Regions from separate parts of the Paenibacillus sp. FSL k6-2145 genome, predicted to be linked through region 1. Evidence: riboswitches for the same ligand, from Rfam matches in the RefSeq annotation. Region 1 holds a riboswitch; each other region holds the start of a gene.

What was found. Region 1 has a riboswitch for cyclic di-AMP ahead of NZ043_RS16340 (hypothetical protein). Riboswitches for the same ligand answer to the same signal wherever they lie in the genome.
Region 2: it holds a riboswitch for cyclic di-AMP, as region 1 does, so the genes downstream of both, NZ043_RS19680 (C40 family peptidase) here and NZ043_RS16340 (hypothetical protein) in region 1, are expected to answer to the same signal.
Region 3: it holds a riboswitch for cyclic di-AMP, as region 1 does, so the genes downstream of both, NZ043_RS09465 (3D domain-containing protein) here and NZ043_RS16340 (hypothetical protein) in region 1, are expected to answer to the same signal.
Region 4: it holds a riboswitch for cyclic di-AMP, as region 1 does, so the genes downstream of both, NZ043_RS26935 (3D domain-containing protein) here and NZ043_RS16340 (hypothetical protein) in region 1, are expected to answer to the same signal.

The regions. Positions count from the first base shown of each region.
Region 1 is NZ_CP150267.1:3,716,530-3,724,140, forward strand. It holds gene NZ043_RS16320 (hypothetical protein) at 1-127, opposite strand, end outside; gene NZ043_RS16325 (urease accessory UreF family protein) at 394-1,095, opposite strand; tRNA gene NZ043_RS16330 (tRNA-Leu) at 1,522-1,604, shown strand; gene NZ043_RS16335 (glutathione peroxidase) at 1,752-2,231, opposite strand; cyclic di-AMP (ydaO/yuaA leader) riboswitch at 2,602-2,777, shown strand; gene NZ043_RS16340 (hypothetical protein) at 2,893-3,291, shown strand; gene NZ043_RS16345 (HAD family hydrolase) at 3,484-4,167, shown strand; gene NZ043_RS16350 (Nramp family divalent metal transporter) at 4,305-5,600, opposite strand; gene NZ043_RS16355 (organic hydroperoxide resistance protein) at 6,000-6,419, shown strand; gene NZ043_RS16360 (zinc ribbon domain-containing protein) at 6,633-6,878, shown strand; gene NZ043_RS16365 (hypothetical protein) at 6,978-7,256, shown strand; gene NZ043_RS16370 (thiol-disulfide oxidoreductase DCC family protein) at 7,445-7,611, shown strand, end outside.
Region 2 is NZ_CP150267.1:4,400,934-4,408,544, reverse strand. It holds gene NZ043_RS19695 (carbohydrate-binding protein) at 1-313, shown strand, start outside; tRNA gene NZ043_RS19690 (tRNA-Leu) at 460-545, opposite strand; gene pelA (pectate lyase) at 684-1,646, opposite strand; cyclic di-AMP (ydaO/yuaA leader) riboswitch at 2,066-2,197, shown strand; gene NZ043_RS19680 (C40 family peptidase) at 2,203-2,667, shown strand; gene NZ043_RS19675 (carboxymuconolactone decarboxylase family protein) at 2,740-3,069, opposite strand; gene NZ043_RS19670 (hypothetical protein) at 3,211-3,429, opposite strand; gene NZ043_RS19665 (hypothetical protein) at 3,549-3,878, opposite strand; gene NZ043_RS19660 (xanthine phosphoribosyltransferase) at 3,976-4,557, opposite strand; gene NZ043_RS19655 (hypothetical protein) at 4,762-5,817, shown strand; gene NZ043_RS19650 (glycosyltransferase family 4 protein) at 5,953-7,083, opposite strand; gene NZ043_RS19645 (GNAT family N-acetyltransferase) at 7,345-7,611, opposite strand, start outside.
Region 3 is NZ_CP150267.1:2,155,871-2,163,481, reverse strand. It holds gene ispE (4-(cytidine 5'-diphospho)-2-C-methyl-D-erythritol kinase) at 1-466, opposite strand, end outside; gene NZ043_RS09490 (small, acid-soluble spore protein, alpha/beta type) at 616-792, opposite strand; gene NZ043_RS09485 (Veg family protein) at 1,053-1,328, opposite strand; gene yabG (sporulation peptidase YabG) at 1,482-2,378, opposite strand; gene rsmA (16S rRNA (adenine(1518)-N(6)/adenine(1519)-N(6))-dimethyltransferase RsmA) at 2,438-3,340, opposite strand; gene rnmV (ribonuclease M5) at 3,345-3,890, opposite strand; gene NZ043_RS09465 (3D domain-containing protein) at 4,046-5,230, opposite strand; cyclic di-AMP (ydaO/yuaA leader) riboswitch at 5,504-5,757, opposite strand; gene NZ043_RS09460 (TatD family hydrolase) at 5,999-6,769, opposite strand; gene NZ043_RS09455 (HD domain-containing protein) at 7,102-7,611, opposite strand, start outside.
Region 4 is NZ_CP150267.1:6,122,772-6,130,382, forward strand. It holds gene NZ043_RS26910 (DUF4178 domain-containing protein) at 1-366, opposite strand, end outside; gene NZ043_RS26915 (DUF350 domain-containing protein) at 390-791, opposite strand; gene NZ043_RS26920 (PspA/IM30 family protein) at 887-1,558, opposite strand; gene NZ043_RS26925 (hypothetical protein) at 1,670-2,011, opposite strand; gene NZ043_RS26930 (polysaccharide deacetylase family protein) at 2,166-2,957, shown strand; gene NZ043_RS26935 (3D domain-containing protein) at 3,063-3,734, opposite strand; cyclic di-AMP (ydaO/yuaA leader) riboswitch at 3,737-3,933, opposite strand; gene NZ043_RS26940 (amino acid ABC transporter ATP-binding protein) at 4,152-4,874, opposite strand; gene NZ043_RS26945 (ABC transporter substrate-binding protein/permease) at 4,861-6,324, opposite strand; gene NZ043_RS26950 (M20 family metallopeptidase) at 6,508-7,611, shown strand, end outside.

The DNA.
Region 1 (7,611 bases):
TAAGATTGGATAAACGATAGGGTGGGATGCCATGCTGTTCACAAAAGGTCTTCTGGTCCACTTGAAGTTCGGTTAGCCGTCGTTTGATGGCCCATCCGAACGGAGTAACTGGTTTTTTCTTGTTCAAAAGGGTTCACCCCTGGTTAGAATGTAGTATTCAGCCGCCCTTTCTTCATGTAAAATATATAGAAATGCGAGCTGTATGTTTCATTATATACGTAAATTCGTCATCTAACAATTAAAAAAGACGGAAAAAAGTGTATTTTGTGATGATAAATGGCGTAAATACGTAAATAAAACAAATAAAATGACAAAAAACACGTCGGCAAGGAGGTTGCCGCGTGTTTTTTAGTTTGTCTGAATAAAGGGGAGCAGGTATGAGGAGGAAGAGGATTAGGCCCTGTAGGCATGAAGTCCAGCTCCAAGCATATGGAAACTGGGGAAAAATGATTTCATGGACATCGAGGTTGGCTGTGCCAGTCCATCCGCAGCCGAGGCGCTGACGGTCTTCCATTCATTCTCCAGATCTGTGGCCAGGCGGACCATCAGATCCTTGGTTGTATCGTTGTTCAGGGGAATGACTTTGGAGGCTTCGGTTATGCAGGCATTCATGGCTGAATGCAGGTAACCAAGGACCGCCTCCTCGACCGGGATGTCGAGGTGGTGGTTAATCCAGGCGTGAACAGTGGAGAGGCAGCCAACCGAATCGTATTTGGCAAAGATCTGTTCGAGCTGGCTGAATTCAATCCAGGGGTGCAGAGCGCGTGCAAGTCTGATCAATCGTTTACCCATGGCGGCAGCTTGTTCTCTGAGATCTCCAGGGGTTCGCTGAACATGGACGAGCTTGTCGATTAGAGCTATCCGCCATGTATCCTTGTGATCTGCTGCGGTATAGATGCCTTTGATGGCCATACCTTCTAGACGAACGATGCTCGGATGCAACTGACAACGCATGAATGATTCGAGATCTTCAGCATTACGAATGGTACCCTCCCTGATATGGATATCCATGCCGAAGGAATGGGTGAACCCTCCAACCTGAATAGAGGAATCAAGCAGTTTGACATAATCGAGCAGCTTATTCCCACGGTTCACAATCATTCGCCTCCTGTGTTCGTTAAATGTCACTTAAAGTGACATTTATATTCCTTTTTGTTTGCATTATGTTTAAAAATCCGAATTATATGATAGTTATCATCCCATAAATGTCCGCCTTTTGTCAATAGTATCAGTTGAATTTAATGGATTAAATCTGTGATTCAAATATTTGTGTTATTTTATATAACATATAAGGTTAAATATCTGCGAAGTGCAGGGAGGACTAGATATAAATGAATCAATAAGATCAGCTCAATCCGGAAAGGAGGGGATCAAATCTAATGTATGCAGTTCATGGGTAAAGATGACGAGATTATGCGATTTTTGATGAAAATGCCTAGCTGAAAAAGAAGTATTAAAAAATACTTTACTTTTGGTTCTGAACCCGGTATAATCAATTCTGTTGCCGATTATTTACGACATGCGGTCGTGGTGGAATGGCAGACACGCTATCTTGAGGGGGTAGTGGGCGTATGCCCGTGGAGGTTCGAGTCCTCTCGACCGCATCATATGAACGATTAAAAAGAAGCTTTCCATTAATGGAAGGCTTCTTTTTTTGTCTTTTTGAACAGTTTGACATCAAAGTTGATAAAAAAGGCCATCCATTACCGGGGCAATGCTGCTCTACCTTCCGGCTACGGGTGGCCAATGTATTATTTTTGCAGCAAGTTCTTGATATCTTCTTCAATCTTGTCCGGTGTTGTTTTGGGAGCATAACGTTTAATTACCTGTCCGTTCTGATCCACAAGGAATTTGGTGAAATTCCATTTGATTGCTTTGGAGCCGAGCAGGCCAGGAGCTTCTGTGCTAAGGTGCTGGAAGAGAGGGTGAGCGCTTGAGCCGTTCACATCAATTTTCTCAAACATAGGGAAGCTCACGCCATAATTCATCTGACAGAACTCGGCGATATCGTCGGAAGATCCTTTTTCCTGGGCAAACTGGTTGCTTGGAAAACCAAGGACTTCAAATGGCGCATCCTTGAACTTGTCTTGCAATTCTTGCAGACCTTTGAATTGAGGTGTAAGGCCGCATGAGCTTGCCGTATTCACAATCAGTAACACTTTGTCACGGTAGTCGGACATTTCAACTTCTTGACCGCGAAGGGTATTCACTTTGTAATCGTAGACTGTCATCTAAATCGCCTCCATGATATCATCTGATACCTCTTATTATATTGGTTACAATTAAATAATGCAAAACTAATATGGTGTTAAATGAATCAAAAGAGGCAAGTTGTGCAGAATGCGTGAATGAAATGCGTAGTGATTTTCGTCAGAGTGAGAATTAGATAGATTTAAAGAGATGGATAGAGTATGACCTTGTTGTAAGCGCTATTATATGTGAGTATTGCCGAAAATCTGTCGATTCGGTGATCTGTGCGGACTTTACACCGACATGGCGCGGGTGTATGATTCATAACGTAATTTCAATTTAAACTAAATTGTACCTGAAAAACGAAACAAACGATAATATCGCTCGATCTTATTTTAAGATATACGAACGATGTTTTAATCGCTGAGTTTCCATTCATTGATGAGTGGGAAACGGGGGAACCAACAGAATGCGCTGTCCAGGACAGTAGGCATTCATGGGGTGAATTTTCCGGTGACAGCCGGAAATAGGGCGACTCTCGCGCCCGAATCCGTCAGCTAACCTCGTAAGCGTTAAAGGGAGAGGCAACAAGCCGTACGCTGGTTCATGGCGTTTTCGCCATGGGTTCTTTAAGAAGCGTTCGGGAGGCCTTGGTCCCCCACGCTTCTTTTTTGTTGTCTTTTCACGCCAAGGGAGGAACGAATGATGGATACTGAGATGATCTTAGTGACTGCTCCAAATGAAGCAGGACGCAAATTTATTAAATTGCTGATGTACAAAAAAATGCCGTTTGCCGTTCTAACCAACAGTGCAGGGGAAGAGCGCAGACTCCGTAGAATCGGAGTAGAACATGTCATTCGCATGAATACGGCTGCAGCTCAAAAATGGTTTTTGCCGCAGGGCAGCGTAGGCAACGTGTTTATTTTCGAGAACAGCCTGAATCTGACCTGTCGTTATTTACAGATCTGCCGTTCATGGACATCGAAATCCCTGTGCGTCATTACAGAGCAGAGTCATCCTAAGGGCATCTATCGGGGCATGGGCGCAGACCGGATTGTATATTCGCTCAATGGGGAAGTTGGCTTTCTCCTCAATGGGTAATGCCATAGCTTGTGATTGCTCAGGTGTAAGGTGCCTGTTATAATTGAATGTATCGATAAACGGAAATTTGAGGAGACTCATGCATGATGGTGAGTCTTCTTTTTTATGGTTTTAAAGGTAGTTCAAGACTTTTTGACACGAACTTTTAGATTTGGATCAGGAATCACCTGTGGCTTACAAGGAGGAATTGGCGTGCCGGATGTAGGTGGATTGAAATGGTTGTTTTTTGATGTTGGAGATACGCTGGTGGATGAATGGGAGCCGGTTGATGATATTATCGGACAGTTCGTCCGTGAAGCCTGTGCTTTGGGATATCCGGTAAAGATTGAGGCGGTACGCGAACTGTTCGCGAACTGTTACCGAAAATATGAGCAATGGCCTATGAGAGTGGCGATTCGCACATTCGTTGAAGACGAGGGACACCAGAAACAGATTCAGGACAAGTTGAAGTTTCAAAAAGATCTTGAACGTCCTTTTCCTTCAGCGGATTCCGTTCTTCAGCAGTTGTCACGGTATTATCGTATTGGCATTATTGCCAATCAGAGTCCTGGAACGGAAGAAAGACTGGAGAGCTACGGCTTGCGGAAGTATGTTGATGTTCTGGCGTGTTCGGCTGAAGAAGGAGTGTCCAAGCCAGACCCTGAGTTATACGCTGTGGCCTTGAAGCAGGCCGGTTGTGAACCGGAGGAAGCCGTCATGATCGGCGATCGGATCGATAACGACATTATACCTGCTCGGAAGCTGGGCATGCGTACAATTCGGATTATGCAGGGTTACGGAAGATTCCAGCCAGACCGATCGGATGACGAACGTGCGGATTGGACTGTTAATTCATTGGATGAACTCCTGCCATTACTGGTGCCCAATCAGGATTAGATAATTGTTTATTAGAGTTTAGCGTTTTATTATAAAAGGAAACATGTTGCTGTATTGCAACAATAAAGGCTGATCAACTTGGGTATAGAATACCGCAGTTGATCAGCCTTTTTAGTATTTAGTCGATAAGAACGAGATTAGAATAACCGAATCGTCTGAATGATCAGATATACATTCAGCACAACGATAATCGCGGCAATGACCCATGAGATGATTTTGAGCCACAATTTGTTGGCGAATGCACCCATGCTTTTTTTATCACTCGTGAACATCACCAGGGGAATTACAGCAAAGGGTAATTGAAGAGACAGCACGACCTGGCTCAAAATGAGCAGTTCTTCTGTGCCATGTTCTCCTGCAATGGCTGTGACAATTACCGCCGGGATGATGGCGATCAGACGTGTGACCAGTCTGCGCAGCCAAGCCGGAATTCGAATGTTCAGGAAACCTTCCATAACGATCTGCCCAGCGAGTGTACCTGTAAGGGTGGAGTTCTGACCTGATGCTAACAGCGCCACACCGAACAGAATACTTGCAACCGTAGTACCCAATAGAGGTGTCAGCAGATGGTACGCATCTGCGATCTCGGCAACCTGTGTCATACCAGCACTGTGGAATACAGCAGCAGATACAATCAGGATGGCTGCATTGATGAACAGGGCCAGTGTCAGCGCGATTGTAGAATCCATGGTCGAGTACCGAATGGCTTCTTTTTTGCCCTGTGGTGTCTGTTCGATCTGACGGGTCTGCACAATGGAAGAATGCAGATACAGATTATGCGGCATCACGGTTGCTCCGATAATACCAATGGCAATATAGAGCATGGCCGGGTTTTGCAGAATCTCGACATTTGGCACAAAACCGTGGAGCACACCGCCCATATCCGGTTTCGCCAGAAACAGGTCAATACCGAAGCAGAGGGCAATGGTTGCCATGAGCACAATGACGAGAGTTTCCAAAGCGCGGAAGCCTTTGTTTTGCAGCACAAGAATCAGGAGTACATCAACTGCGGTGATGATAACGCCGTATAACATGGGGATGTTAAATAACAGCTTTAATGCGATGGCAGAACCTATGACCTCAGCCAGATCGGTAGCTGCAATGGCAAGCTCACACAGAATCCATAACATCATGACAACAGGCATGCTGAATCGTTCACGACAGGCTTGAGCCAGATCCCGTCCAGTGACGATGCCAAGCTTGCCAGCCAGCGACTGAAGGACAACGGCCATCAGGTTCGATAACAGGATAACGGATAACAAAGTATACCCGAACTGCGAGCCGCCTGCGATATCTGTTGCCCAGTTCCCGGGGTCCATGTAACCTACGGCAACAAGGTATCCTGGGCCTACAAAGGCGAGGAATTTCTTCCACCATGCAGCATTCTGCGGAACTTTCATTGAACTATGTGCTTCTCCAAGTGAAGGGGCCATGCCCGCAGTAGACAATGATTCTCTTGAAGGAGCGTTGAACGGATTTTTTTTACTCATACGATAATCACCTGACTTTGAATTATTGATTTTGAGATATTGATGCGGGATAACCCGCTCATGATATATCTAAATTTTTATGTTTATTGTTACATTGTACTCCTTCAATTGTTTTTGTCTAGTGCAACTTTTATGTATCAGCACAAAATTTCGGTTGCAGCTTTCAGATGCCCCTTCGTATATTACCCAAACATAGGGAAAATACAGCCATCGCATTGAAATGCATGAAAATAATAAAGTTGTAAAAGCTGATAAAGATACAAAATTGCGTTTCAAAATGAGCCAGAAGTTTAAATTGAAAGGAAGGCAGTAAAAACTATATGGATAAGGGAGAGATTCTTAATGGAAGCTTTATATACAGCAGTAGCGACAGTTAAAGGTGGACGTACAGGTTCCGTGACTTCTTCGGATGGCGTACTCAAGCATGATCTGAAAATGCCAAAAGAGCTTGGTGGATCCGGTGGTGAAGGTACTAACCCTGAGCAGCTTTTTGCCGCTGGATATGGAGCATGTTATGAAAGTGCCCTTGCCAATGTAGCACGCAAAGCAGGTGTGAAATTGGAGGATGTGGTCGTTACAAGTAACGTATCCATTGGTAAAGACCCTGCGGATGACGGTTTCCAGCTGTCTGTTCGTCTGGACGTTAGCATGCCTGGTGTAGATCATAGTCAAGCAGAGGAATTGGCCCGCAAGGCGCATGATTTCTGTCCATATTCGAAAGCAACACGCGGCAACATTGATGTTGTTTTAAACGTAGTCTAAGATTTGACTCCCGGCAAGTAAAGGGAACATATAGAGCAGGGTATCGTCCCATATACCTGATGTTCGACTACAAAGCCCTGCTGGCAATCGGCAGGGTTTTGTGTTGATTATAATATATGGACATGATGCAGGAGATTAGATGCCAGATCGCGTACTATTTTACATAATTGCACTCCCACTTCATGCTACACATTCCATAAAGGGGGAACGAAGATGAGTATTGAAGAGATGATCGAGCGGCGATTTGTGTGTACGAAATGCAGGGGCACGGATTGTAACATTAAGGAAGTCTCCATGTCAGGAGCAGGCCTGAGCAAGATGTTTGATATACAGCATAATCACTACCTGTTCGTGGCTTGTGCTTCCTGCGGGTATGTTGAAGTATTTGATCCGGATGTCTTGAAAGGGAAAAAACAGGGGCAGGTAGGGACTATTCTGGATATTCTGTTTGGCGGGTAGACATGCGCGAGTTGACATTGAACTGAATTTTCTTTAATATAACTTAGTACTGAGTAGTGTCATTGCATGAACCAAATTTGAATTAAACAGGTGATATCCATGTCTTATAGACCGCGTATTGCAGATTTAGAATTAGCTTATGGTAACAAGGAAGACGGATTGTACGAATTTAAAATGAATTTGGTAGACGGTACAAAATGCCGTGTATTCTACTCCCGTTCCCCGGAATGGAAGATGACCAATATCAGTCGTTTGCAGAAAACGCCTTGTCCAGTATGTCGCAAAGATTTCATTTGCAAATGTATGGACCAGTGGGCAAGTGACCTGCATCAACAGATGATCGATGACCAATGGATGGAAAAGGCAGTTACGGAGTAATTGTCGGACAGATACGAGCGCGGGCACAATGCCTGCGCTCTTTTTCTTTATATTTCCAATAAATGCGTGTTCAAAAAGAGCGGTTTTCAGTCTTTTTGAACTACCTCTAGAAATAAATTTAGAATTAGTCAACAAGAAGGCCCAGATTGGGTAAGTTACTCTAACCGCAACAATAGGAGGCAGCCAATATGACAGCAAATCAAACAGATGTGCATCAGGGACATCCGATCGTACTGGTGGATGGTGTCTGTCACTTCTGCCAGGGCTTAACCAAATGGATTATCAAGCGTGACCCGGAAGGGAAATATCATTTTGCTTCGCTCCAATCAGATGTAGCCAAGGAACTGCTGGAGAA
Region 2 (7,611 bases), 680 kb from region 1:
CTCCGGGTATGTTAACTTTAATGCGATGACTGGTTCAGCCATTCAATGGAACGGCATTAATAACGCTACAACAGGTACCAAAAACGTAAAGTTTCGTTATGCGCTGGAAAGTGGAACACGGAACCTCGACATTTTTGTGAACGGAACCAAAGTCATCAGCAACGAACCCTTTCCGGCTACGGGAAGCTGGTCCACTTGGGTTGAAAAAACAATACAGGTCCCCATGAACACGGGGACCAATACATTGAAAGTGGTTACCACCGGATCGGAAGGACCGAATATTGACAGCATTAATGTTACCGCAGCGCAATAAAAGTTCCATATGGCTGATGGAAGACCATTTGCTGTAAGAGCAGCTAAGTAGTAACCTCTTGGATACTCAAGTCTAAAGTTAGTGTTATATCAAAAAATGCAAAAAAAGACTCCTTAAGCATTAGCTTAAGGAGTCTTTTTGTTAGATGCGGTCGAGAGGACTCGAACCTCCACGGGGGGGTTAGCCCACACGGACCTGAACCGTGCGCGTCTGCCAATTCCGCCACGACCGCATATTGTATCTCCGTCATCAATATTGGCGACAAGAAATAATATATCATGTGGAATCTATCATGTCAACACTGAAAATAATAACAATAAAGCCCGAACCAGACATCCATGTCGATTCGGGCTTTACCTTTAACTACAAATTACAGCTTGGAAGGCCAGTTGCCATACCAGGCATAACCGCCTCTTCTTTCTTTATCAATATCACTTAATTTGTATTTAACTACCCCGTCACGACCAATAAAGATTGGTTTATCCGTTCCGATCTCATAGAAGCGTGCCCAAATTGGTGCAGCTTTGGAATCTGCGATAATTTTACTGTCTCCATTAGCTCTTTCATACTTGTAACCCGTAATTTTCACCTTGTTAAACCAAGCCTCAGCTCCTTTAATGGATGCGGTAATTTTAGCGTTAGCAGGTCTGGTTTTTAGAAATTTAACAATCGTTACACTCTCTCCAGCTGTCAGCGATGGCACTTCGTAGATTCTTGCGCTCGCTGGTTTAAGGGAACTGGAATCATGTTGTTGTCCCCATGCTGTCAGCTTACCACCTGAAACGACTTGTGTATTCAGAATCGCCTCCACACCTTTGGCAACTGAATTTTTACTGCGGTTAGCAAGTGTGCTGTCGATAAATGAAAAATCACCTTTGCGGGCTGCTACTTCATCCAGCATGATCATTACATTAATCATGGCATCATCATTATAGGTAATGTGCTTGTGATATCCGGAGCTTTGGTAGACCTGTGGCCATCCTCCGTTTGAATACTGCATGTTGATCAAAAAGTTAATTCCTTTGATTGCAGCTGTGGAGTATCGCGGATCATTCGTCTTTTTAAACTCCTTCGCCAATCTTCTAATTTCTGAGTATGTAGCCTTGTTGTCTATCGTGGACTTCGCCCACTCTCCACTTGTCTGTTTATAATCTTTTCTCCAACCTCCATCTGGCAGCTGGTTCTTCAAAATATCAGAAATACTCGCTGTAGTACCCGATGCATCCGCAGCAGATACCGTCCCTACAGGGAGAACTGCCATTCCAACTGCTGAGAACACCATCGTACATGCCAGGACAAAAGTAATTATTTTCTTCGCTTTCAAATGTAACACTCTCCTATGTTCGTTTTTATAAATCTGCCACTTCTACTTTACCTATGATAAGCGTCCCCAAACCTCCTTTATTTGTATTTATCGCATAATAAAATCAATTTTAATCCAATATGTGGATTGGATAATCAGATAATATGCAAAAAATCGATTTTTGTCAATATATGCAACTTAATGAATATAATCTCTCTAATTCTACATAACGGAATAGTTCTTTTAACTCATGACAAACCTATTTATTTATCCAAATTCGTCTTAAACGAATCAATAATGACGTTTTTGTCATGAATGATACCCAAACTTAATCCCTTCTTTCATATAAAAACCTTAATTCCGCTAACATTGAGGTATTACGAAGGGTTTTAAATGGGTTTGACAATTACGCATTTATGCAATATAGTTTCAAATAGTTACAAAAACTTAATTATTCATTGCCGAGTTTCATGTTTGAAAACGGGGGAACCAATTTGGGTGAATTATTCTTATACATAGGAAATATAGGGAACCTTCTACCGAACCCTTAGCTAACTCCGTAGGCATCGAAGGGAGAACATTGATTTTGAAAAAACTGATTATCTCCATTTTTGGAGCAGCTGTATTATTTACATCCGGGGCAACAAGCACAGAGGCAAGCAGTATCAACTCCGTAGTGAACAACATGACAGGTATTCCTTACAAATGGGGTGGCACGACTGTAGCCGGCTTCGACTGTTCTGGTTTTATGAGATATCTTTTCAACAAATACAGCATTGAATTGCCACGTACTTCTCAGCAGCAAGCCAAAGCAGGTACTCCGGTAGCCAAAAGCAATGTTCGGACAGGTGATCTGGTGTTCTTTAATACAACAGGCAAAGGCATTTCACATACAGGTGTATATATCGGCGGCGGACAATTCGCTCATGCCTCCAGCAGTAAAGGTGTAAGCATCACGAAGTTATCGAATCCATACTTCAATGACCGCTATGTAACAGCACGTCGGGTAACTGGACAGTTTATGTATGATAAAATGTTAGGTAAAATGTAATTCACATACAAAAAGGCATCGGTTATTAACCGGATGCCTTTTTTGTACTTAAAATGTATGTTGCATTGCTTACTAATGCAGCGCCTTCTGCACTCGCATCGCACCCTGAGACAGGGCATGTCCTCCTCCAACAGCTCCGGCCACGGCTACGGTCTCCATAATCTCCTGATCTGTTGCACCCTTGGCACGTGCTTCTTCTACATGGTAGAAGGTACATACCTCATTGTTGGCGAATAATCCAATGCCAAGTGCAATTAGCTGTTTTGTCTTGGCATCAATCACGCCTGGTTGGAAGCATTCTCCCGTAAACTCATGATATGACTTCACCACACCTGGCAGTACATCGCTTAATGCTCCAATCTGATCCTTGTAGGCATGAACTTTATCATTCATCAATGTCATGGCTTGTAGCACACCCTCTCGGCTATAGTTACAGATCTTCCTCACTGTACCTATCTTCTCTCCCGAGTGAGTCAATTATGCCAAGAAATCATGGTAATTCCAAACATTTAACGCTCATGGCTCTGCCATAATTATAAGCTGTTACTCACTAAGTGGACTCTGGCGCGGCTCACTGAACAGCTGATATTTGTAACTGCGATCCAGCTTAACGACACGTCGATTCTGACGACGGATAAGTACCTGCTGGCCATCCCAGGCAACAACAATCCCGGTTACATCGTTAGATTCCAGCTCGTCCCGTACTACTCTTACTTTCTCACCTGACAGACGCAGGGCGTCCAGTTCTGTATCACTTATCATCTTCATGGCTCCTATATTCCAAATTTATTTACAAAAAGAGACCTAAATGAAATGTCATTTAGGTCTCACGTGACTGTATTGGACTGTCATGTCATTCGAAATTATGTCCCGACTGAAAGTTACCGCTGCGCGTGCTCTTTGCTGTCGTTCTTCTCGAACCAAAAATCAAGCACTTTGGCAGACATCACACGTTCTTCAAGGTACTCCACTTGATGCGGTGTAAATTGTTCTTTCCAAGAGAAGGACAACTCTTCGCATAAGCCTACAATCGTCAGTAATTCTGACCAGGCAACATAGCGTTTGTACCAGAAAAATTGAGGATGTTCAATCATATAGGGATAAAGGTCATCGAATTCCGTATGTTTACAATCCAGGGCACGTTCAAAATGAACTTTCGATTCCGCCAGCTTATCATTGAAAAATTGTTCTGTTGCCGGTTGGTTCCCCATGGTGTTGCCTCCTCTCCCTAACATAACCCCATTATAAATGAAATCGGCGGTCATGCAAAGGCATAGTTCAAAAAATAGGCCCTATTCCTTTAAAATGTCACATTTCGTTATCGTCAAATTGTACCGTACCATCGTTCAGGGAACGAATGCGTACCAAGGCTTCCACCGGAATACCCTGTTCACGAATCGTGCGTGCCCCTGCCTGAAAACTTTTCTCGACCACAACGCCGAATCCGACAAGTTCCGCACCGGAACGCTCGATAATTTTGATGACGCCACGAGCGGCATCGCCATTGGCAATGATATCATCAATGAACAAAATACGGTCATTCTCATGAATGAACTCGCGGGATACCATAATGTCAGTTACAATTCCTTTGGTAAAGGACGGTACACGTTCACAGTAAGCATCAGGATCAGCCAGAAGTGTTTTTTTGCGACGGGCGAATACAAGTGGCACCCCAAGTTCATAGGCTGCGGCAAACGCAACCGGAATCCCTGAGGATTCTACCGTGATTACCCGAGTTACTCCACTTTCACGAAAACGGGCAGCGAACTCACGTCCCATCTCCATCGTTAATGCAGGATCAATCTGGTGGTTCAACAGACCATCCAGCTTTAATACTTGATCCGAGATAACCACACCTTCTTGTAAAATTCGTTGTTTCAATAATTCCATGATTTGACCTCCCAAGCCTATCCTATGAGGTAAAAGTATCATATATCTATCTATAAGTTCAAGCGAAATTGCCTGGGCGCTTTCCTTGGGACGCAATTCAAGCCAAAGCTCATTATCGATTGTCATGACTTTCGTGGGTCAAGCATACCTTGTACCATGGTACCCGCATGTCCAAACTAAACAGGGGCCTGAGAGGGGAAACACATGAAACAGGCATTTCGGGTGCTGCAGATCGCATTTACATACATCGGAACGGTTGTCGGAGCCGGCTTCGCTACAGGGCAGGAAATTTTGCAGTTTTTTACCCAGTATGGCAAATGGGCCACCGTCACCATAGGCTTATCCACCATGCTCTTTGTCTGGTTAGGTACCAAAATGATGCTGATCGCTCATGATACCGGGTCCCGCTCTTATGAGGATCTGAACAAACATTTATTCGGCCACAAGGCAGGCAAATGGATCACCTGGGTAACCCTTCTCATTCTCATTGGTGTGAACAGTGTCATGCTTGCCGGAGCAGGTTCCGTTTTTGTCGAACATCTGGGTTTGCATTATCAGACAGGTCTGATCGTCACACTTGTAGGGACATATCTGCTTCTCGGTCGGGGCATTCAGGCCATCCTACAAATGAATAGCATCGTCGTGCCCATGATGCTCCTGTTATCTCTGCTCATGATCACCAGTACGATCCATCATCCAGGTGCTTCCCGATTCATCACACTGACGACAGACTCAAACCCTATTCAAGTGTGGCTGTCTCCACTGTTGTATACTTCATTCAATCTGGTGTTGGCTCAAGCTGTTCTTGTGCCAGTAGGTAACCAGATTCGTAGTCGGAATGTGCTGAAGTGGGGTGGAGTTTTGGGTGGAATTGGCGTTGGTTTCATGCTGATGGCAGCTCATTTTGCCATGTCAGCTCAGATGCCCGGCATCATCCAATTCGAAATCCCGATGGGTAGTATTGCCTTTCAACTTGGATGGGCAGTGCAATCTGTATATGTATCCCTTATTTTCATGGAAATATTCAGTACCTTTGTAGCCGATATCTATGGAATGACCTTGCAACTGAGACAACATATACGCGTTCACCCCCGTTTCATTACATTAACCATTATGCTGTTGTGTTACTCACTCAGTCAGTTTGGATTCAGTTCCCTGCTATCCATCCTTTACCCCATCTTTGGAAGTATGGCATTAATCTGGGCTGCCAAATTGGTACTGAACCGCTGGGGCGCCTTTCGTAGACGCAACAATATATAAATCTCACGGTCCATGTGCTTCATGAATATGAGCATCCGTTTGCCTCATAACCACAAGTCACCGCGGTTACTCTTTCCTTAAACATGACAAAAAGCCGCTGTTTATCACAGCGGCTCGCACTTTTTGCCCTACGTTTTAGGCTTTGCTAGGAAACTGCAGATACATCTTTTTCAACTCATTGACCGATCTGCCGAGCGAGTAATGTGTCTTGGCTTTTTCACACGCTGAACGGGCAAGTTCATAACGATAAGCCGGGTCCAGCATCACCTTTTCAAGCGCTTCAGCCAATGCAGAAGGATCTTCTGCCGGTACAAGCAACCCATTGCTACCGTTCTCGATCTGTTCCGGTATACCACCTACATCCGTACCCACAAGGGCAAGACAACTCAGCGCCGCTTCAGCGAAGACGGAACCAAATGCTTCTGCCCGTGAAGGAAGTACAAAAATATCAAAGAATGGCATGAATTCCTCAGGGTGCAGTGTGTAACCATAGAAGATGGTCTCATTATAGATCCCCAATCGTTGTGCCAATTCTTCCAGATCAGGACGAATCGGTCCATCTCCAATAATATGTAACACATAATCATGACCTCGGCCCTTCAGTTCCGCACAAGCTTTGAAAAGAATATCCAACCCTTTTGCCGGAACAAGCCGACATACCGTGACCAGTTGTGGTATCGCATTATCATGAGGAATCGGCTTAAACCGCTTCTCATCAAATCCATTGGGAATCACACCGATGACATCAGGTTCCTTCACGTAGGGAGCCAGATAACGACGGAACGAATCCGACACCGTCAAGAGGCGCTCTGCCTGATGTTCCAGCTCACCATATATCGCAAGCAGGAATCGATGCTCGGGTCCATCCGTTTCAATGCGTCCATTAAGGATTAATTCTCGTTCATAACTAGAGTGAATCGTCTGAATGAGGGGTGTATCCGGGAAAACCGTTTTCATCGCAAGTCCTGCAATTGGGTGGTGTGCATGGATCAGATCATAGGGCTTCTGAATACGCAGTTTGGTCCACCAAAGATAATCACGATAGGTTTGAATATATTTTTGGACAACAGGACTATCCTGATATTCCGTCCAGTCAAACGTTTCGAACTGAACTTCCTCTCTGCCCTTGTTGCGAATTCGCTTTGGCAACGAGAACAGATCCATTTCCCACCTCGGGGTTGTAAATCTCTCTTGCATATACGGAATCATAGAGGATACACCTCCGGGCTGCTCCGGAGGAAAGAAAAGCGCCTGCAGCAATTTCACCGTTAGTTTCCCCCTTTCTAACTTACGTACTACTCTACTATCCATTATGACATAGGGAAGCCGGAACATCTATATTACGTAAGATAGTGCAAACTTTTGGCTATTTAAACCGCTCAATCAAAGCTACACTGATCAAGCTTTTGTTCACCAACTCGTATATACAACATATTCATGAAACGTGCCCCTCAGAAGCAAAAGCTTTAATCCAGCTGTTAACCGCTCGCGTTTGTCGTCAACATAATCATTGGGTATTCAGAATTCTCAGCTCAGTAGCTCCACGGGCTTCTCATATGTACTGTAACCATCTGTCTCTCCCAAAAAAGTATACCCGTTCCGCGCGTAAAAGGCGTTCAACGTTGCGTTGCTCGCTCCGCAATCTAACCGAACCGTATGTTTGCCTTCAAAATGTATGCCACTGCTGGACCATTGCAAAATGGACCGTCCCAGACCGCTCTGAGCATATTTTCTTCGAATCGCCAGCCGATGCAGATAAATTGCACCATCCTCGGGATGAGCTTTTGAACCCCA
Region 3 (7,611 bases), 1.6 Mb from region 1:
TTAACTTCTCACCACGGCCCGTAGCGAGTGCAGTCCCTCCTGTGATACAGAATGGAACATCCGACCCGAGTTCAGCTCCAAGCTCCTGCAGTTCGTGATCCGGTATATTCAACCGCCATAGACGGTTCAATCCACGCAGCGCTGCTGCTGCATCACTGCTGCCCCCGGCAAGTCCGGCTGCAACTGGAATCTTTTTATCCAGATGAATATGGACGCCCGTACGCACGTTATAGCGCTCCTTAATGAGTCTGGCTGCCTGGAAAGCCAGATTCTTCTCGTCCAGCGGAATATAACCCGCCTGACTGGAGATGAAAATAGTATCTCGCGGCAGCTCCGACATTTCCAGTCGATCAGCCAGATCGACCATGGTCATGATCATTTCAACTTCATGGAATCCATCGCTTCTTTTATGTAAAACGTCCAGCATCAAATTAATTTTAGCAGGCGCTTTTTCGTAAATTTTCAAGGCGTTCACCCGTCCTCACCTTTTCCCTAAGACAACTTAACATATTATATCAAAATGGGGCTGTCAAGTCATTTCTATTCCGCATCTAAGGGGAAAAAGCGGGGTTGTTCCTGACGGATTTCCCCGCTTTTCAGTCTGCTTGAACCGGATTAAGATTTGCGGGCAGCCTGCTCAGCAAGTTGAATGGCTCTTTTCACCATGTTTCCTGCATCCTTGGCTTTGATTCCACCCCAACCTTCCTGTTGGACCGTATCATAGAAGCCCAGGTCTTTCGCAAGCTCATTCTTCAGATCCTCTGACATGACACTTCTTCTTCTGCGACTCATGAACCATCCTCCTCCAATGTATCTTTCATAATGTGATGAGTTCGTTCACGTTTTGGACATCTTGCCATCAGGCCAAATTCAGTTTCCTGCATTGCTTAAGAAACTGTCCCTTCACCTGTCCATGTAGTATGCCGCGACCGTTCCTCGCTCATTCCTGAGTATGTATGGGTTAGTTTAGAAGATGGACGGGTGATTTTATAGAAAAAGAAAATATAAAAAAGCGATCCGCCTTGTGGGGCGAATCGCCTGTAAATCGATACTTACGTCTCCATATAGGAGCTATGCGTCTGGCTGCCCGGGTCATAAACCATGACTTCCACCGACTCCGTAAGTATATCCGCATAACTATAAGATACTCGCTTGAAGGTTTCTTGCTCCTCATCAAGCTTAACAATAAAAACAGAAGGGTACGTTTCTTCCAATACACCCGTACGCTCAATGGTCTTACGGCGGCCACCATTAGCCCGCAACATAATTTTCTGACCAATATGTGCATCGAGATTGCGTTTGATATCCAACAGCGTGTTTTTAGCCATTGTCGACGACCACCTCTTTTCTTGTCCATTATACCGGATTTTACAGTCATTGTCAAATCAAAACTAATTATTATATCAGCATCAAAAAGTTGTTGTCAATGAATTTTTTTGCAAACAAAAAAAGCCCCAAATTGGGACTTTAAATGGCCTACATCAGACTGCCGACGGGTTCACTTTTAGCGTAGATAAATCATTCAGCCCAGGCAGACCTACCCGGTAACTCCCCCGTGTCTCGACACCACCCACACCCTGGCTACCACTGATGGTATTGTGCAGAACATCACTCATATTGACCGTATCCCGCACAGAGGTGAAGGAGGCCTTGGCTGCCACATAGACCGGGTCAAGTGCATGAATGAGAATTCTGCCTGGAGAACTGGCAAAGTTCGCTCCAGCGCGCAGCAGTGCCTCAAAATGGGACTGACAGGCCCCTGCCACAATAGTGAGGGCGTCCAGATGACGTTCATATTGTCTGGCCACCTGAATGGCCGACACAAAATTTTGCGAGTTCTTATAGCTACCAAGACTATATAAGTCATAGGGCTGACGTGTCTTTAGCACCCCATCATGACCCGTAATGACCACGATATCCGGACGTACTTTGGGTAATAAACGGTATAAGGTATCTGCCATTGCCGATTCATGGACATATTGTCCCTCTGCGGGCACACGAAGTTGCTCATAGAGATCCATACTTTTTTTCAAATAGTTCGGATCTCCATCCAGATGAAGCACCTTTCCAGGCATTTCAAAATAAGCCGGTTCCTGCTGAGCAGACCAATCCTGTACCAGACCTTCCCGATTCCGCTCAGCCTGTTCCATACGATTCTGCTGCAGACGGGACAGGGTCTGATGTGCTTTAATATGCGCCTGTCTGGTCTTGGCGCTTTGTGGTTCGTAGGGAACCTGTATCAAATCGTCCACCGGGGAATCGGCAATCAGCCGGAACTCAGTCCCTTTAATGACCGCAGCATCCAACTGGAGGCCTTCCACCCGAAAAGTCACATCGCCGCCGTATGACTTCCGAACGACCAAGTCTCCGATATTCATCAACGTAATCACCTCTACCCCATCGTATGGGCAAAGACCCGGTTTGGTTCATTCAAATTTTACAGCGCTGCACGTACCCCTGCTTCCCACATTACGGTGCTGAGTGTAGCATACTCTTGCAGACTCAACGTCTCTCCACGTCGGGACGGTTGAATACCTGCCCGCTCCAGCAGAATATCTGCCTGTTCCCGGTTCTCTTTTGTGAAGAAGCGTGCCTTCAGGTTGTTTGAGATTGTTTTTCTCCGCTGGGCAAAAGAAGCCTGTACCACTTCGAAGTAGTGTGCTTCATCCGGAATCTCCACTGGTGGTTGCTCACGCACTTTTAGCTTAATGACAGCTGATTCCACATTAGGTTGCGGAATGAAGACCGTAGGAGGCACAATGCACACAAGCTCCGGCATACTGTAGTACTGAACTGCGATGCTCAGACTGCCGTAGTCTTTTGATCCCGGTGCAGCAGCCATCCGTTCAGCCACTTCTTTTTGGATCATGACAACAATGCTGTCTACCGGCAGCTTCTCTTCCAGCAGTTTCATCATGATTGGAGTCGTTACATAATAAGGCAGGTTAGCCACAACACTGACTTTGTCCACGGATGCAAAATCCGTATTAAACAGCTCAGCCAGATCAAGCTTCAGCACATCCCCATGATGAACACGTACATTCGAATAAGGCTGCATCACTTCTCCTAGGATTGGGATCAAGCGCTGATCAATCTCTACGGCTGTGACAGGACCGGCTACCCGAGCCAGTCGCTCCGTAAGGGCTCCAATACCCGGCCCGATCTCTAACGCGCCCTTGGACTCGTCCAAATCGGCTGCATTAACAATTTTGTTCAGTATATTTTGATCGATCAGAAAGTTCTGACCCAGACTTTTCTTAAATGAGAATCCGTGTCTTTGAATAATCTCTTTCGTTCGCTTGGGCGTTGCAATTTCTATCGTCTCTTCCATATCCTTCATATGCTCACAATCCTTCACGTTCAATTTGCGCTAATGCTGTAGAGAACTCTTCCCGTGTAATCTGAAATACACTGAGACGTTTGTGGAACTGCTTCCCGTTACAATAACCGATGCCCAGCAGATTGCCCATCTCCATGCGACGTGCAGCAGCCTGCGGATGCACAATAAGTCCTGCCGCGATCAGGTCCTCCCAATCGATCAGGCTCGGAGCACCTTCGTATGAAGTATGTACACGCGCCAGAGCATGACGGATCGCCTCCGGTGAGGCATTCTCCACCCCAATGTCACCTTTGCGTGTTGCATCGGCCTCCGGAATGAAGGCATGTTTACAGCCAGGGACCTTATTCGCAATAATTTTACGAATGCGTTCGCCAGCATGATCCGGATCTGTCAGTACAATGACTCCCCGTCTCTCCTGAGCAAGCGCAATCCGCTTCAGAATGCGTTGGTTGATGGCTGATCCACCTGTTTCTATTGTATCGGCTTCAACGGCCCGACGGATAGCTACCGTATCGTCACGGCCTTCCACCACAATGACTTCTTTTATCATGTTCCATTTCTTCCTTTCTAACGCAAAAAGAAGAGGAATATCCTCTTCTCTGCCAAACGGCGGGGGAGACTGAATTCAGACTCCTCCGCCGCATATTCCGCATGAATCATTCATGCAACTATTTTATAGCATTCCCATTTCAAAGTAAAACGATTTTAGTTCGCTTCCGGCTTCACCGGACCGATCACGTAGACCGTCTTGCCTTTTTTACGTCCAAAATTCAGGGCATGCTTCACACTGTCATAATATACATCAATTTTATTGCCTTTGATGGCACCGCCTGTATCTTCCGCACGACGGAATCCCAGACCTTCGATATATACCCACCAGCCAATTGGAATGACTTTGGGATCAACCGCAATGGTGCGCCCTTCCGTTACACGAGTACCGGAAGCTGTTTTAGTACCAATGCCCGGCTCTTCGGAAGAGTAGGCAGTCATGGATACATTTTTAAGTACTTTAGAGTATTTAAAAGAAGTCCCGGATACGGTAATCACTTTGCTGCCCGAGGCAGATGTTTTCTTCGAGTTCGTTGTTGTAGCCTTTTTGGTTGTTGAAGTTTGAGCCGATACGGTCTGAATCTCAGGTTCTTTCACGACCGGTTTTGCTTTGGTGCCGACAGCGATCACTTTATCTACACGATTATTCGCGACAGATTTGCCGACCATTTTTTTGGAGACCAATTCTCCATCCTGAAATACCTTTTCGATATGCTGCACAATTGTGCCTTCTTTGCCGTTCACAACGACACGGTTATCCCCTTTGTACAAGCTAGGGTCAGCCGTTTTAATGACTTTGTAAGCGATCGGTTGCTCTACATCCACTGTACGCTTTGTTACGCGCACTACACGGATCTTCATCTCCGCTTTGATCGCAGTGCCAAGCGCCGGATACACTTTATCATTACTCTCAACTTGAATACCTGATTTTTGAATTGCATCTTCTACCGATGAATCGGTTGTATACAGAGTCTTGGTGTCTCCGTCTGCCGTAATGTTAACTGGAACGGCCCGCTCAATAACGATTCGGTCTCCATCTGTAATCGCCCCATTCATGGACATGGATACCTTATCGTGAGGGCTGACTGTGATCGACTGCTCCTCCAGCATTTCCTGAAGCATTCCTGTACGAGTCTCTACCACCTGAGCCTTGCCATCAATAACCAGTGAAATTTGTTTCCCGGCCTGACCGTAAACGACTAACAAGATCATGATTGTAAGCGCAATTGAGAAAATCGCGATCAATGCCATTTGACGCATGTTCTCATGCTTCCACCGCAACGCGAAAGACTTACTGGATGATCGTGACTCATGGGTCTCTTCTGGTTGGAATGTGCCCACTTCTCCGTCCTCCTTCATAGCCTCGCCGTCTAAAGTAATGCATGATGTCTTTGACGTGACTATACCAAATTTTCTACAGAACACAGATCGGACCAACATAATCCGGTTCTGCACCATGAATCAATCTTCGCAACATGATGTCATCCTCCTGAATACCTACCGTATGATGACAATATTTCTTTTATTCAAAAACAAAAAAGCCAAAGAAAGAGTGTAAGAGGAACTCTTTCGTGGCTTCCGAATGATTTTGAATATCGGAAATTCATGCACGAGGTTGCCTCTCTTTTTCCGCTTGCGAGGTTAGCTGTCGGGTTCGGGCGAAAGAGAGCCGCCCTATCTTGGGTCACCCGCTCATGGCGGACGCCCTTGAATTCACCCCGAGACCCAAAGAAGAAATCAAATACGGCTTCGCAGTTCCCTTCGCTGCTTTTGGGTCAGCGAACGTTGCGCATCGGCCAAATACACCGATGTTTAAGCCCTATTGGTTCCCCCGCTCTCCGTTAACGGAGACTCAGCGAGACTGATTCATGAAAGTAATGTTGTTTCATCGGAAAGTGTCCCTTTGTTCATCCCCCGAACATCTGTCCAATTTTCCGCACAACAATTCACTGAAAAGATGATATCCTGTTTTGATGCATGTTGTAAAGCGTTGATCAAGTACGTTTTTCTGAATATTTGGTTAAAATATTGTAATATTCTTGATTTATTTGAATCAAAGGGCAAATTAACTCCGCTTACCTGCCTTTTTCACCTCATTTGCTCGTTTTTTTAACGAATTCCAAATCGTTCCATGGCATTTTTGGTTGTTATTGCAGCAATTTCCTCCACCGAAATGCCTTTAATTTCCGCAGCTGCCTCTGCAACCAGACGTACATGCGCTGTCTCATTTCGTTTCCCACGATAAGGGTGAGGTGTCAAATATGGAGCATCTGTTTCAATGAAAAACCGGTCCATAGGAACCTTCTCCAGTACCTCTTTGGGCTGCTTTGCATTTTTGAATGTGATCGGTCCTCCGAAGGAGAGATGGAAGCCCATATCGAGACAACTTTTCGCTGTTTCCCAGCTGCCCGAGAACGAGTGCATCACACCACCAACTTCACTCGCTTTCTCTTCACGCAAAATTCTTATGATATCCTCATGTGCATCCCGATTATGAATGACAATTGGCATGTTCACTTCACGAGCCAAAGCAATTTGTTGTCGTAATACGCGATGCTGTATTTCCTTCGGTGAAGTATCCCAATGATAATCCAATCCAATCTCACCGATCGCAACCACTTTTTCATGCTTGCATAAAGATGCAATCCACTCCAAATCACCCTCCTGCATAGTGATCGCATCTACTGGATGCCACCCTACAGCTGCATAGATAAAGTCATATGTTTCAGCGAGTTTCATCGTAGTTGGAATCGTCTCCCGGTTAAAGCCAATGTTGATCATGCGACCAACTCCTGCATCCACAGCACGCTGAATCATGTCCTCGCGGTCCTCGTCGAATTGTGGTGCATCCAGATGTGTATGTGTGTCGAACAGCATCATGTTTGTATCTCCCTTCATGTCGAAATAACGACTATCTTCTTTTTCAAAATTCAATTTGTAAAATTCAATAATTCAATGACTCATACATAAAACATTTTGGGTATCTGTGTATTACATCATTACGTTTGTTTCTTCACAACTACAATATATAGAAGATATACGGATATTCTGATCTATATATTGCTGATTGTACCCATTCTACCTGCTTGCATTTACAAAATTATGTCGATCTACATATACTCCCCATTAAAGCAGATTACTGTATCATGAAAAATAGCTCTTTTAGAAAGTGTTTTGATATCGAAATTCTTCATCGGATTATACCCACACGATTACAAGAAATAGGGGCGTATATGTGACGGTAATTCGTGAATAATCGCATCCACCTTGTTTTGCGGGTAATACAAATGATGTTTCCCTCGGTGAAGCCCACTGATGGAACGGACAATGTCAGATACTTCTGACAACTCACGTAAATTGTCCTGTCGATCCAGAAGAAGAATCTGCTTATCTGTGGATTCATCCGGACGAAACACATCATACGGATTATCCGAAGGAAAATCAATTTCAAGATCATATTCGGGATCGAGACCAGCCTGTACAAAAGCTTCCCGAATCTCTTCCATCATTGTCAAGTCGACCTGTTCAAGCTCTACATACTTATATAACTTGCGATCCATAAAACGTTCGCATAACTCACTCAGAACAGTATCGTCCTCCTTGCGCCACTGCGTAAATGCCGTCTGAATTAATGCTTCATCCAACTGCAAATATTCATCTACGGATAATTCTCCTTCAAATAGTTGAGGGAGTGGATCAATCATGAAGCGGAATTGAAAACC
Region 4 (7,611 bases), 2.4 Mb from region 1:
GCCATATGGAGTTCTACCTGCCGTTGATACCATGCCTCCATACTCTTCCTCCAGATGAAATGCGCGTCCATCCAGGTCCAGCAATGTGGGCACCTCATCAGGTGCATCAAGCCTGCCATCAATTGGTGTATATAGAGCGTAACGTGTGAGTTCCCGTTCTTCGATATGCAAATATCGAAATGCGGTACCATCCTGCAGCGTGAGCACAACTGCATTTCTAGCGCGATTTTGTACCCGACCAACGACTTCATAAGTGACCAGAGAAACCTCACAGATATCACCAGGTGCAAGCTGAAGCATCGTTTTCTCTGCCTGCGGTGGTTCAGGTTTTGTTAGTATTCCTTTAATTCGTTTCCATACACTCATGAGAATTACTCCTGTTCCTTATCTTATAAACAAGCTGCAATAATCAGTGCGCCCACGATATGTAAAGCGCCAGAGAACAACCCGTATCCTGTCTTCCCTTGCTGAATTCCCGTATCCAGATCCAGATTGGCCCACTTGCGAATCATAAAGTGTACAACACTCTCCAGAATCAACAAAATGATAAAGGATACAACGGAGACCAACAATGCTTCTCCAAGATGACCAGCCGTAGAAATGGACGTAGCGAGTACATATCCTTGTGCAAATAATTTCATAACCATTCGTGTAGTAACGGCCATATTGCCCGCCTTAACTTCAGCAAAATCCTTATATTTCGTAAACAGTGAATCTACATACATCAAGACAAACAGCAAAACCGAACCAGATCCGGTCCAGACCAGCATCGCCAAAATATTCAAATCCATTTACACAGCCCCCACATATCAACATGAACCGCATTTAAAAGCGAAGGAGAAATACTCTTCTCCTCCGCTGGTTAACCCTGCTGACAACCAAGGTATTAGTTCTTATTATCGTACTGTTTCATCAATGCTGCGAGTTCGTCTTCAACAGCCTGATCTTTACCCAACTTCTCGAACTCTTCATCCAAAGACTTGCCTTTGGAAGACATTTCGTTACTTGCTTCCGCCTGTGCTTCCATCTGCATCATTTTCTCTTCCATACGCTTCATACCAGCACTTGCAGTATCAGAACCAAACCCATTCAACGCTTTGTTGATTTCCGTTTGGGCTTTTGCTGCATTGTAACGTGCTACCAGTGTTTCGCGTTTGTTCTTCATTTGAGTCAGTTGCTTACGCATCTCGTCGAGCTTGCCACGCAGGTTATCTGCAGAAGCCTTATTTTGGTCATAGCTAGTTTTGTACTCAGCCATCTTCTCTTCAGCAGCCTTTTTCTCTTCCAGGGCACGTCGAGCCAAATCCAGATTCTGAGCACGTGCCGCCGTATGCGCCTGCTCTTCACGTTTCTTCACAAGAGCTTCCTGCTCTTCGAACAACTGCTTGAATTTCTTCTCAATGGCGATCTGTTGAGCTACTGCTTTCTCCGCATCTTCCAGATCCTCTTGCATGTCACGGATATATTGGTCCGTCATCTTGATTGGATCTTCCGCCTTGTCAATTATGGCATTGATGTTAGACATGGTTAGATCACGCAAACGTTTGAAAATGGACATTATGTTATTCCTCCTAGTCGATATTACATCGTATATAAACATACATACGTAACAATCTACAACTCGTTTCAATTTTAGCAAATAAAATCAAAACATTCGATGGCTCTTATGTCAGGAAGTTCGTTTATCTTTGTTCAAATGATCCTCCATCAACCTCTCTGCAGTCTGCACGATTTCGTCGATCTGCATCCGCGTGATGGAATCAAAATGAATACCCATGATCACCGTAACGGTTACTTTCAGCTGCAGGGCAGCCTTTCGGGCAAGCCGCTCACACAGCTCTTGTTCCTTATGCCCAGGAATATGTACCGTCGTCCCGCTGACGCGCTCATGATCCACGTAGAACGTGGCTACGGCGCCAATATGCGCCTTTCCTCCGGTAACGAGAAAAACCTTATCCTCTCCTGCTTCAATCACCTGTAAACGTATGGATTTCAAATCATATGTACTCATATCCTATCCACCTATCCTTTTCTATATGTTATATATGGAGGAATTATGGCTGTCATAAGCTAAATCCGCAATGAAACTTCTCACACTACGCATATTTTATGAAACCCCCGGGCATACCAAGAAGAACGTCATTTTGGAAAAGGAGGCCGTTATTATGCGCGTACGCCTCATTATGCTGATGGTTATCGTTATTTTTCTCGGAGGATATCATGCTCCAGTTTCATCGCGGGATGTTTCAAGCCCGCCAAGTGAATCAGTATCAGGTTCGGATTCTGCGGAAGAAGAACAACTGACATTGGGACAGTTACGTCAAAAATATGCCGATACGTTCAAAACCAATGGTCCTTCAACAAAGAAGGTTGCACTGACTTTTGATGATGTACCTGATCCACGGTTTACTCCACCAGTGCTGGATGTATTGAAGAAATACAATGTCAGAGCTACATTCTTCATCGTGGGTAGTCGTGCTGAGAAACATCCGGATCTGGTGAAACGCATCGTTAAGGAAGGGCATATGGTTGGTAATCACAGCTACAATCATCCTGAATTCAGTAAGCTGTCGATGAATGCCTTTCGCAAACAAATTTTACATACCGGGGATATTATTCGACATTTAGCGGGATATACGCCCAAGATAATTCGGCCACCTTATGGAGACATTAATGAAGAACAGCTGCAATGGGCTGCTAGACAACACTATAGCATTGTAAACTGGAACGTTGACTCACTGGACTGGAAAGGCCTCTCCAAGGAAGAGGTGAAGGATAACATCCTATCTGCCGTGAAACCTGGCTCCATCGTTCTGCAACATGCAGGAGGCGGTGTGGGATCTAACCTGAACGGTACGATTGAGGCATTGCCTGAAATAATTGAAGAACTGCGTAACCGGGGGTATGAACTGGTCACCTTGGACGAGATGTTGGGATTGCCAAAGGCCAAAGATTAAGATGACTGCGATAGCAAATAAATGCAATATTAAAAGGGTGCTGTTCAATCGCAAATTAGCGACTGGCAGACACCCTGTTTGAATTTGTTAGATGTAATTTACTTTCTACTTAAGAATGTACAGCTCGATATCCTGAAATCCAAATGTGCTTACGGACTGTTTGCTACCCGGGATAAAGATATCAATCCGGTGACCCTTGATTGCACCGCCCACATCACGCGCTGTGGCTACAAAAGCCTGTTTTGGCAATCCTGGATGGCTATGACCAGTTACCAGTACTTTGGTTCCGAGTGGAATTACACTTGGATCAACTGCAATCGTACCCAGTTCAAGGTCATTTCCGAAATAATCGACTGCACCCCATCCTCCATTTTCAGACGGATCTGCAGAGTATGCCGTTGCTTTCACGTTCACAGCTTTGCTGTAATCAAATGTTTTACCCCAGGCTTGAACCACTTTGTTATCTGCGTTAACGTCCAAGCTTGCTGTGGTAACCGTTTTGGCTTGGGTCTTGCTCTCCGTCGCCGCGGCAGCTACATTGTTTGCCTTACCGGGAATCGTAATTTTCAAACCACCATAAATATTGTAAGGTGAAATGTCGTTATTTGCTTTAACCAACGTGTTCATTGCTACTCCATATTGTTTTGATAAGGTGTAGAAGGTATCCCCTTCTTTGGCCACATGAACTGAATCGGCGTGAGCCGGAACGGCTTGAATGAGCATTGCTGTTGTCAATAATGCTACTGCTGTTTTGGCTATACGTTTCTTGTTAATCATGGTCTTCCTCCCTCATTGTGCCTGCGAAGTTAGTTGTCGGATTCGGATGAGGAGCCCACCCTATAGGTTCTTCATTACATTTAAAACGTTATGTACCCCTAATTCACCCCAAGCAGTGTGCTGTAGATCTTCCCCCTGCACAATCTGCATCGTTACATCCCCCGCACTCCCTGTCCGGAAGTTTCGGCAGAGTTCAATATATCACAATTTTGTAACCTGAACTTGTAGTAATTCTTACCAAATGGTTTTTTAGCATGTAAGCATAATTAAGAATACTGGATACTTTAGAAAAGTTGGGAGATCCGATACTTTACATTTGGTAACAGAATAGTTACTTTTTCGAATTCATACGTGATTATTATCCATAAAAAATAGCGTTACCGACTCGAAGTCAGTAACGCTATTTGATCACTTCGTTTAGAGTACTTTCGCAAGAAAATCACGTGTACGTGAATTTTTTGGTGCTCCAAACACCTCATCAGGTGTTCCCTCTTCTACAATAACCCCGCCATCCATGAACAGGATCCGGTCTCCCACTTCACGTGCAAAACCCATCTCATGTGTTACGATGACCATCGTCATCCCGCCTTCTGCAAGACGTTTCATGACATCCAACACTTCACCGACCATCTCGGGGTCCAGTGCCGAAGTAGGCTCGTCAAACAGCATCACATGCGGCTGCATGGCCAATGCTCTAGCAATGGCGATCCGCTGCTTCTGTCCACCAGACAGCTGATTCGGGAATGTATCTTTTTTATCGTACAAGCCCACGGTGTTAAGCAGATCAGCAGCAATTTTCTCCGCTTCCTGAGTGGATTGTTTCTTCACTTTAATTGGAGCAATCGTGATGTTTTGCTGAACCGTTTTGTGTGGGAACAGGTTGAAATGCTGGAACACCATGCCCATTTTTTCCCGAGTTGCATTAATGTTGTGCTTCGGATCAGTGATTGACACGCCTTCAAAATCAATCTCACCCGAGGTAGGCTGTTCCAACAGGTTCAGACAACGTAAGAAAGTACTTTTACCTGAACCGGAAGGGCCGATGACTACGACAACCTCACCTTTGCCAATTGTCACGTTAATGCCTTTAAGCACATCGTTATTTCCATAAGATTTGTGTAATTGTCTAACGTCTATCACTTGCACTCAACTTCCTTTCCAGTCGTCCCAGCAGCTTGGACAAAATGAACGTTAATACAAAGTAGATGGCTGCTGCAATCAAAAATGGACTCAAGCCTTGATACGTAATGTTTTTGACCACACTTGCCTGATACATAATGTCCACCATACCGATAACGGAGATAATAGAGGATTCCTTGATGATGGTTATGAATTCATTACCGATTGCCGGTAATACAGCTTTGAAGGCCTGTGGCAATATGATATAACGCATCGCATCGCCTCTTCCCATACCTAGGGAACGAGCTGCCTCCAACTGACCACGATCTACACCTTGAATACCCGCACGGAAAATCTCTGCCAGATATGCACCACTATTGATTGAAAGTGTAATGATACCTGCCTGAAGTGCAGTAAAGTTAATGCCAAAGCTCAGGGAAAAACCATAGTAAATAATCATTAATTGTACCAGCATCGGTGTGCCACGAATCACTTCAACGTAAGCAGTACCAATCCAGCGCAAGATTGCAGCGTCATGCAAACGGAACAAACAGATGATTAATCCGATAATTACCCCGAAAATAACACCCAGTGCGGACAACAGAAGTGTGTATCCTACTCCTGTAGCATAGAAACTTTTGTACTCCCAGAATACTTGGAAAATATTTTGTGATTTGTTCGCTTTATCCGCCATCAAGAGGCTGGCGTCAGTCACCATCTGATTGATTTTATCTTCACTTTTCAATCGCTCCAGTGTTCCATTTACTGCAGCTAGCAGCTCGGTATTACCTTTGCGAATCCCGATTGCCGCTTCTGCTTGCTCTTCGTCCGGAACAGCAGCAGCAAGTCCAATGATATCGTCCAGATAACCTGCAGCAACGGTATCTTCAACGATTGCCGCGTCAATGCGTTTTGTTTGCAGTTGAAGCACGATATCCGAGATTTTATCTAGCGCAGTAAGCTTCGCTCCTGGAATACTCTGTCCGATCGTTTCCTGAATGGAGCCTTTCTGAACGCCAATCTTCGCATTTTCAAGTTCTGCCATAGTTGGATATTTGTCTTTATCCACATTGCGAACCATAATCACTTGTTTTGATTTATAATAGGTGTCGGAAAAATCGATACTTTTCTTCCGCTCATCCGTCGGCGTCATACCTGAAATCACCAGATCAACACGCCCGCTCTGCAACGAAGGCAGAAGACCGTCAAAGCCCATATCCTCAATCACAAGCTCAGCGCCAAGATCTTTGGCAATCTCTTTGGCGATCTCAATATCGAAGCCGACGATTTCATCTTTGCCATTAATCACTTTATGGAATTCATATGGTGCAAAATCGGCACTTGTACCGAGCACCAGCTTTTTACTGCTTGAATTATCTGTAGTTCCACTTGCAAATGCCACAGGAACGGCAGTCGTCAGCAGAATAACAAAGGTCAACAGTATCATGGTGTAACGACTTATTAATTTCAACCTTGTTCTCTCCCCTTACAATACTTTGTATGCTTCTCATGTTGATGACTGAGTCATTATAAAGTACAATGCATGATTATGCAATGCATTTTGACATTACAAATCTTGACTTGTTTCTGAAAAATTGAAGCAAACATGATATAATCAATGAATTATTTTCATTTTTGCATAAGGAGTTTACTAATGACATCTAACAAATCACAGATACTGACGGTTATTGATCAATATGCTTCCCGTTTTAAAGCCATTTCATCATATATCGGTGCCAATCCCGAACTGGGAAATGAAGAGTTCCTTGCTTCTGCTCGTCTAAAAGAAGAACTGGTCTATCACGGTTTCACTGTAGAGGCTCCAATCCTTGGACTGGAGACAGCCTTTATCGGAACCTATTCAGCCGCCAAACCCGGCCCTACCATTGCGTTATTGTGTGAATATGACGCCTTGCCGGAGATCGGTCACGCTTGTGGTCACCATCTGATCTGTATGATGAGTCTTGGAGCTGCTGTTGGGCTGAAATCCATTCTGGACGAAGTAGGTGGAACGATTAAAGTATTTGGTACACCCGCAGAAGAGACACGTGGTGCCAAAGTTCCGATGGCGGAAGCAGGCTTGTTCGATGACTGTGATGTTGCCCTTATGGCGCATCCGTATTATGCCTACGAAAAGTCAGGCAGCTCGCTGGCGATTGACGCTGTGCAATTTGAATTCCATGGCCGATCTTCACATGCTGCTGCAAGTCCGCACGAAGGTATTAATGCACTTGATGCCGTCATTCAAACGTTCAACGGAATCAATGCATTCCGGCAACAAGTGAAAAGCACCGTTCGGATTCATGGTGTGATCAACAACGGAGGTCAGGCAGCAAACATCATTCCTGACTATGCTTCTGCGCAGTTTTATGTACGTGCAGCAACTCGCAAAGAACTGAATATCCTCACAGAACGTGTAATTCAGATTGCTGAAGGATCTGCTCTCCAGACAGGTTGCAAGCTGGTGACATCCAACTATGAAACGTCCTATGACGAGATGGTTACCAATGAAGCATTCTCAGCTGCGTTTAGTCAAAATCTCATGGAACTCGGCATCCCGCAAGAAGAGATTGTAAGTGGTAATGATCATGGCTCCATGGACATCGGTAATGTTTCCCTGAAATGTCCTGCAATCCATCCGTACATCCGTGTTGTGGATGAGGTTCATACCCTGCACTCCATAGCCTTCCGTGACCTTGCACTTCAGGAGCGCGCGCTGGATGGCATGATTCTGGGAGCCAAGGCACTTGCTACAACA